Regions from separate parts of the Specibacter sp. NPDC078692 genome, predicted to be linked through region 3. Evidence: riboswitches for the same ligand, from Rfam matches in the RefSeq annotation. Region 3 holds a riboswitch; each other region holds the start of a gene.
The links. Region 3 has a riboswitch for S-adenosylmethionine ahead of AB0O97_RS00450 (bifunctional o-acetylhomoserine/o-acetylserine sulfhydrylase). Riboswitches for the same ligand answer to the same signal wherever they lie in the genome.
Positions count from the first base shown of each region.

Region 1: linked by a shared signal. The riboswitch ahead of AB0O97_RS02160 (DUF1737 domain-containing protein) and the one ahead of AB0O97_RS00450 (bifunctional o-acetylhomoserine/o-acetylserine sulfhydrylase) in region 3 are both predicted to bind S-adenosylmethionine.
Region 2: linked by a shared signal. The riboswitch ahead of AB0O97_RS07170 (aminotransferase class V-fold PLP-dependent enzyme) and the one ahead of AB0O97_RS00450 (bifunctional o-acetylhomoserine/o-acetylserine sulfhydrylase) in region 3 are both predicted to bind S-adenosylmethionine.

Region 1 covers NZ_JBFBLV010000002.1:157,216-159,473, reverse strand. Annotated here, with positions in the region: gene AB0O97_RS02170 (O-succinylhomoserine sulfhydrylase) at 1-473, opposite strand, end outside; gene AB0O97_RS02165 (rhodanese-like domain-containing protein) at 587-979, opposite strand; gene AB0O97_RS02160 (DUF1737 domain-containing protein) at 976-1,236, opposite strand; SAM riboswitch class IV at 1,326-1,445, opposite strand; gene AB0O97_RS02155 (Pr6Pr family membrane protein) at 1,558-2,202, shown strand; gene AB0O97_RS02150 (aminodeoxychorismate lyase) at 2,211-2,258, opposite strand, start outside.
Region 2 covers NZ_JBFBLV010000007.1:45,292-47,549, reverse strand. Annotated here, with positions in the region: gene AB0O97_RS07170 (aminotransferase class V-fold PLP-dependent enzyme) at 1-1,104, opposite strand, end outside; SAM riboswitch class IV at 1,149-1,262, opposite strand; gene hisN (histidinol-phosphatase) at 1,421-2,236, opposite strand.
Region 3 covers NZ_JBFBLV010000001.1:110,709-112,966, reverse strand. Annotated here, with positions in the region: gene AB0O97_RS00450 (bifunctional o-acetylhomoserine/o-acetylserine sulfhydrylase) at 1-827, opposite strand, end outside; SAM riboswitch class IV at 905-1,021, opposite strand; gene AB0O97_RS00445 (Tex family protein) at 1,379-2,258, opposite strand, start outside.

The sequences.
Region 1 (2,258 bases), on a different contig from region 3:
AAGAAGACGGCCGTGGTGGGCACACTCAACGCCTCGCGCCACTGATCCAGATCCGGTCCGTCAACGAACACCGTCTCCACACCCCAGCGCGGGAGCAGCTCATTCAGTATCACAAAGCAGGAGCCGAACAGTGAGCGCGACGCCACCACCCGGTCCCCGGCACCCAACAAGGCACCCAAAGCGGTGAATACGGCGGACATGCCGGACGCCGTCGCAAAGCACGCTTCTTTGCCTTCGAGTAGCCGCAACCGTTCCTGAAACGTGGCCACGGACGGGTTGCCGTACCGCGAGTACACAAAACGGTCCACTTCTCCGGTGAAGGACGCCTCGGCGGCCTCGGCGGATTCGTACACAAAGCCGGAGTTCAGAAACAGGGCCTCGGAGGTCTCTTGGAAGTTGGTGCGGTCAAGCCCGCCGCGCACGGCAGCCGTGTCCGGGGACCAGGTGGCTGCGTGCTCGTTAAAGTTGCTCAATTACTTGTCCTTGGCATTCGCTGGTGAGTGAGGAGGCTGGATGCTGGCATGCGATGGCACAGTGCAGACGCGCGGGACGCGGCGTTCCGCATGCCGCGTTCCGAGGAAAGGCGTTAGTACCAGGGTAGATTGCGGTTTTTCCAACCGTTCAGGACACGGTCGCCGAAGCGGTCGGGTTGACCCTCGAATCCCTCGAGTACGTTGTACGCCGTGTAGCCGGCCGCAGTTGCTGCCTCGGCCGCCGCGATGGATCGGACGCCCGAACGGCACAGCAAAACCAGCGGCTTCTCGGCGGGCACTGCGGCCTGTAGCTGTTCCAGGAACTGGGGGTTGTTGGTGCCGTCAGACAGATTCCACTGGATGAAGACCGGTTCGGAGTTCAGCGCGGAAACGTCGGGGACGCCAATATGCGTCCATTCACCTTCGGTGCGCACATCCACCAGGGTGGCTCCGGCAGCTAGGTGTTCCCAAGCTGTTGCCGGGGCCAGATCCCCTGCGTAGCTCACGCGATGCCCTCGCCGTCGAACTCCAGCTCGGCGTCCAGATCGTCCACTGCGTTAGCCACGGCGGCGTCGCTACTGGCAACTGCCTGGGGGAGGATCACGGCCTGGGCGCAGATCACGTTCGTGCCATTAAAGGTGACGGCCGGCCCTCCGTGAAGCACATAGCCTTCGTCGAGGGCTGCTGAGATGCGCTCGCAGAAGGAGCGATCGTCGGGACCGGTGATGAGCCGGTAGGCCAGGGGTGATTCGTCCGCGGACATGTTCTCTCCTCATTGCAAGTGGCCGCAAGGCTGCAAGCGAGAGCTGAGGACGGTGCTCAAAAAATTTGGACATTGAGTTACCGCACCGGGGTTCGCGCTTGCAAACTTCAGCCGTGGAAGCTGGGTTTGCCGAGTAGTCACCTGAGGCACCCCGCCGGAAAGAGGGTTGCCGGCCAGCAAGTCAGGGCTTGACACTGGCACTCATTACTCCCTTTGAAACTAACACATCCACCGCCCCTTGGGACCCTAAGAAGTGCATGTATGGCGCAAAATGACGGCAGCACTACAGACGCGCAGCCCATGAGCTGACAGTATGAATCCATGAGCCTCAGCCGCGCCTTCATCGCCGTCCGTTTCCTCTTTGGCGCGGTGACCTTGGTCGCCGTGGGAATCCAGCTGGGCATTCACATTGGCCACGGCTTCAGCGTGCTGAACTTCTTCAGCTATTTCACCAACCTCTCCAATATTTTTGCCGCCGTGGTGCTGGTGGTGGAGTCGGTGCTGAGCTGGCGCGGCAAGGATCTGGGACCCGCGTGGGCGCTGTTGCGCTGCATTTCCGTGGTGTGCATGGCGTTGGTGGGAATCGTCTTCAGCGCCCTGCTGCGCGATGTGGATTTGGGTTCGCTCCTGCCCTGGATCAACACGTGGCTGCACTATGTGATGCCTGTGGCGATCGTGGCCGACTGGCTCATCACCCCGCCGCGCCACCCCATCGCCTACAAACGCGTGCTCGTCGCCATCGCGTTCCCGCTGGCGTATTTGGCGTATTCGATCATTCGCGGCGCGGCCATCACCTGGTACGCCTACCCCTTCCTCAACCCGTCCGACGGCGGATATGGTCCCGTCCTGCTGACTTGCCTCATCATCGCCGTGGCCTTCGTGGCCATGACATTTCTGATCATGTGGTTGGGTAATTGGCTGAGCGGGCGCTCGGCCCGGCGGGCAGTGGCAGCTTCTGCGGTTTAACTCGGCAGTTAGAGGGTCTGTGCGAGAAGCCTTGAAAGTTCCGCTGTCAACTCCGA
Region 2 (2,258 bases), on a different contig from region 3:
TCCGGCGTCGTACCCGGTGACCGAGAAATTCACCACGCCAATGCTCCCGCACTCCGGGTGCGAGTCCGCGTCCTCGAACAGCGAGTGGATCCTAACGCCGTCGATCTCGTTGAGCCCTGCCACGAGATGGGCGCGCAGGCTCTGCTCATGGTTGTGCCAGTCATCGGCGTCCAAAGCGGACAGGACCGTGGCCGCCTTGGCGAGGGTCGCGGCACCCAGCACATTGGGGGTGCCGCCCTCGTGGCGGGCAGGTCCCTGCGCCCAGATGATCGATTCGAGCCGGACGTCCTTCACGGCTCCGCCGCCGGCGAGGTGCGGGTGACCGGCGTCGAGCCAGTCGGAACGTCCCACCAGAACGCCCGCGCCGAAGGGAGCATACAACTTGTGTCCGGAGAAGGCCACGTAGTCAATGCCGGTCTCGGCCAAGTTGATGCGGCGGTGCGGAGCCAGCTGGGCGGCATCGACTACGATCCGGGCGCCGTAGCGGTGAGCCAGGGTGGCCAACTCGGCTATGGGGAGCACCTCGCCGGTGACATTGGAGGCGCCGGTGACGGCTAGGAGCAGCACATTCCCGGCTCGCAACTGCGTTTCCACGCGAGCCAGTGTGGAGACAATGGAACTGGCGGCCACCACTGAACGGTGGGGGAGTGCTTGCCAAGGCAGGAGGTTGGCGTGGTGTTCAATGTCCAGATACAGCACCTCGCCGTGGACATTGGAACGGCCCTCGGCGTAGCCGCGCTGTTTCAAGAGCGATTCCACGCAGCCAGCCAAAAGGTTCAGGGAATCGGTGGTGTTGCGAGTGAAAATGACTGTGTCATCCTCCCGGGCGCCGACAAAATTGGCCACGATCTTGCGGGCATTTTCATAGACCGAGGTGCTAACTTGTGAGGCGAATCCGGCCCCGCGGTGCACGCTCGCGTAGTAGGGGAGCACCTCATTCAAATGCGCGGCAACCTCTTCAACAGCTGGGGCCGACGCTGCATAATCCAGATTTGCGTACCGCACATGCCCGCCCTGAATCAGCGGAGCGGACAGATCCTGACCCACCACGGGCAGAAGAGGCGTATCGGCAAGTTGAAGGTGGTCCAAAACGGCAGAGCTCATGAGAAATTCCTTTTACACCTTGGGACCTTTTGGGGGTGCCAAGAAGTCCGCGCTTGCCAGAACCGAACGGCTCTGGCCAGGTCGTCACCCGGGGCACCCCGCCGCGAAAGGAGGGTTGCCGGCCAGCAAACCGGGGTTTAGCGCTGGCACTCGTGACCTATGCCCAAAATCGTAGCCCAAGATTTTTAGCGGTGCATCTATTACGTTTCGTTTCGCACGCCTTGGTGAGCGCGGCGGCAGGGGAGACAAAGAACGACGGCGGGAGGCCGCCGTCGTTCTTAACTCATCTGTGCTATTGCGTAGAGAGGGCTTGGGGTCAGCCCAGCAGGTCGTCCCAATTCGGGTTCAGGCGCCGCAGAACTTCCGTGTGCAAGATGGAGTTGGTGGCCAAAGCGTTGCCGCCGAACGGGCCTTCGGCGCCTTCGAGCGAGGTGAAGCGGCCGCCGGCTTCCTGCACGATCGGGACCAGGGCTGCCATGTCGTAGAGGTTCAGTTCTGGCTCGCAGGCGATGTCTACGCTGCCCTCGGCGACCATGCAGTATGACCAGAAATCGCCGTAGGCCCGGGTGCGCCAGACATCGTCGGTGAGGGAGATGAACTCGTCGCGATTGCCGCGATCAGCCCAGCCAGTCAGCGATGAGTAGGACAGTGAGGCGTCCTTGAGCTCAGCGACGTTGGAGACGCGGATGCGGGTGGCTGCGGCGAGAGATTTGCCCATGTACGCCCCTGTGCCTTGAGCGGCCCACCAGCGTTTGCCCAAGGCAGGTGCGCTGACGAGGCCAACAACGGGGATGCCGTCGTCGACCAGAGCAATCAACGTGGCCCAGACCGGAACGCCGCGGACAAAGTTCTTGGTCCCGTCGATCGGGTCGATGATCCAGCGGCGCGAACCGTGGCCGCTGCTGCCAAATTCCTCGCCCAGTACAGCATCACGCGGGCGGACCCGGGACAGCTGGCTGCGGATGGACTCCTCGGCGGCCTTGTCGGCATCGGTGACAGGTGTCAGATCCGGCTTGGTCTCAACGGCTAAATCCAGGGCCTTGAAGCGGGACATGGTCAGGGAATCCACGCTGTCAGCCAGCACATGGGCCAGGCGGAGGTCATCGTTGTACGTCTGGGGTGGGGTCGTCATAAGTTCACGCTATCGCGATTTA
Region 3 (2,258 bases):
AGCTGGACGCGGGCCTTGAGGATGTAGGCCAGGTTGGCACCGAGTGCGCTGCCCACGCCGAGGTCACGGGCATAGACCAGGCCGTTGTACGTCTCGTCGGGGGTGTTGAAGCCGGGGAACTTCTCCGGGTTTGCCGCGAAGTCGAAGTTTCCACTGTCAACAATCACGCCGCCGATGGCTGTGCCGTGACCGCCCAGGTACTTGGTGGCCGAATGGATGACGATATCGGCACCCCACTCAATCGGGCGGAGCAGGTACGGCGTTGCGAGGGTGTTGTCCACGATCAGCGGCACGCCGGCTTCGTGGGCGATGGCGCTGATGTTTTCCAGGTCCAGCACGTCCTGGCGCGGGTTGGAGACCGTCTCGCCGAAGAACGCCTTGGTGTTCGGCTTGACGGCCGCACGCCATTCGTCCAGGTTGTCGGGGTCCGAAACAAAGGTGGTCTCGATGCCGAGCTTCTTCAGCGAGTGGGCCAGCAGGTTGAACGTGCCGCCGTACACGCTGGGGCTGGAGACAATGTGGTCGCCGGCTTCTGCAATGTTCAAAATGGCGAAGGTGGTTGCCGCCTGCCCCGATGCCAGCAGGAGTGCGCCGACGCCGCCTTCGAGGTTGGCGACGCGCTGCTCCACGGCATCCGTGGTGGGGTTGCCGATGCGGGTGTAGATGGGTTCCAGTTCGGCCAAGGCGAACCGTGCCGCGGCACTTTCTGCCGACGGGAACACAAACGAAGTTGTCTGGTAGATCGGCAATGCACGGGCGCCGGTGGTGGCGTCGGGCTCCTGGCCTACGTGGATCTGACGGGTTTCAAATGACCAACCGTTGCTCATGGCTGTTTCCTTTAACACTAGAGGCCTGCACCTGCGAAGCCTCCTGCGCACAATGCGTGGAGGGTTGCGTTGCTGATGGCCCGCGCTTGCACCGGAGCCGGATGGCTCGATGCCAGGTCCTCACCCGGGGCACCCCACCGCGGAAGGAGGGTTGCCGGTCAGCAAGCCGGGGCTGTGCGCTGACACTCATGACCTGCATCCAGTGTGAAAGAATCTCCGCGCGCTTGCAAGATTGTGACGAGTTTATGACTTTGGCCGAAGATGTCCTTGAATTTTCGCGACAAAGGTGCCCTTGTCCAAATTTCTGACTGATGAACGACGCCGGACACTCCCCCTTCCATTGGGCTGATTGGGTTGGGCCGCCTGGGTTGCGTAGGAGTAGCAAACTCATACGCACCACTGGCCGCAAGTGGTGCGCATGAGTGTCTATACGCGCCAGTAACGTTCAGTCGTGCGTATGAGTTCACGCAGTGGCCGCCAGTCCTTTGGACGGGCGCGTGGTTACGTCGCAACCAAGCGCAGCTGCAACGTCGCCGGACTGCTTTGTGGCGCTACTTGCCCAGCCCTGCCCGGCGCAGCGCCTCGGCCAAGGCTGTATTGGCCGACGGTGCCGCGGTATTGGGACGACCCTGCGCGCCGGCACCCCGGGGGCTCTGCGCGCCGGCACCCCGTGGGCTCTGCACGTCTGCAGCCCTGGGACCCTGCCCACCCGGCCGGCGGCCCTGACTTGAGCCTTGGCCGGAACCTTGGGTAGAACCCTGGCCGGGGTTGGCGCCTTTGCTGCGGGCACGCGAGTTAGCGCCGGCGCCCGCACCGGCACGCGCACCAGCACCGGCACCGGCACCCACCTCATCGTCCAGGCGCAGGGTGAGCGAAATACGTTTGCGTTCGGGCTCTACTTCCAGAACCTTCACGCGCACCACTTGGCCGGACTTAACTACAGCGTGCGGATCGGACACGAAGCTGTTGCTCATGGCCGAGACGTGGACCAGCCCGTCTTGGTGCACGCCAATATCCACGAAGGCGCCAAACGCGGCCACATTGGAGACGGTCCCTTCCAAAATCATGCCGGGGCGCAGATCGGTGATTTTCTCGATGCCGTCGGTAAACGTGGCGGTTTCAAAGCGCGGACGGGGGTCACGCCCAGGCTTTTGCAGCTCGGCAATGATGTCTTTGACAGTGGGTAAACCAAACTCACCCTCGATGAAATCGGCCGGGTTCACGGATGCCACCGCGCCGAGACCACCGGCAAGCTCATGAGTGCCCGCACCGGCCGCGACGAGGATCTTGCGGGCCACACCATACGCCTCAGGGTGCACACTGGAGGCATCCAGCGGTTCCGATCCCCCGGTGATCCGCAGGAATCCGGCACACTGCTCGAACGCCTTCGGGCCCAGCCGCGCCACCTTGAGCAGTTCCCGGCGCTTGTTG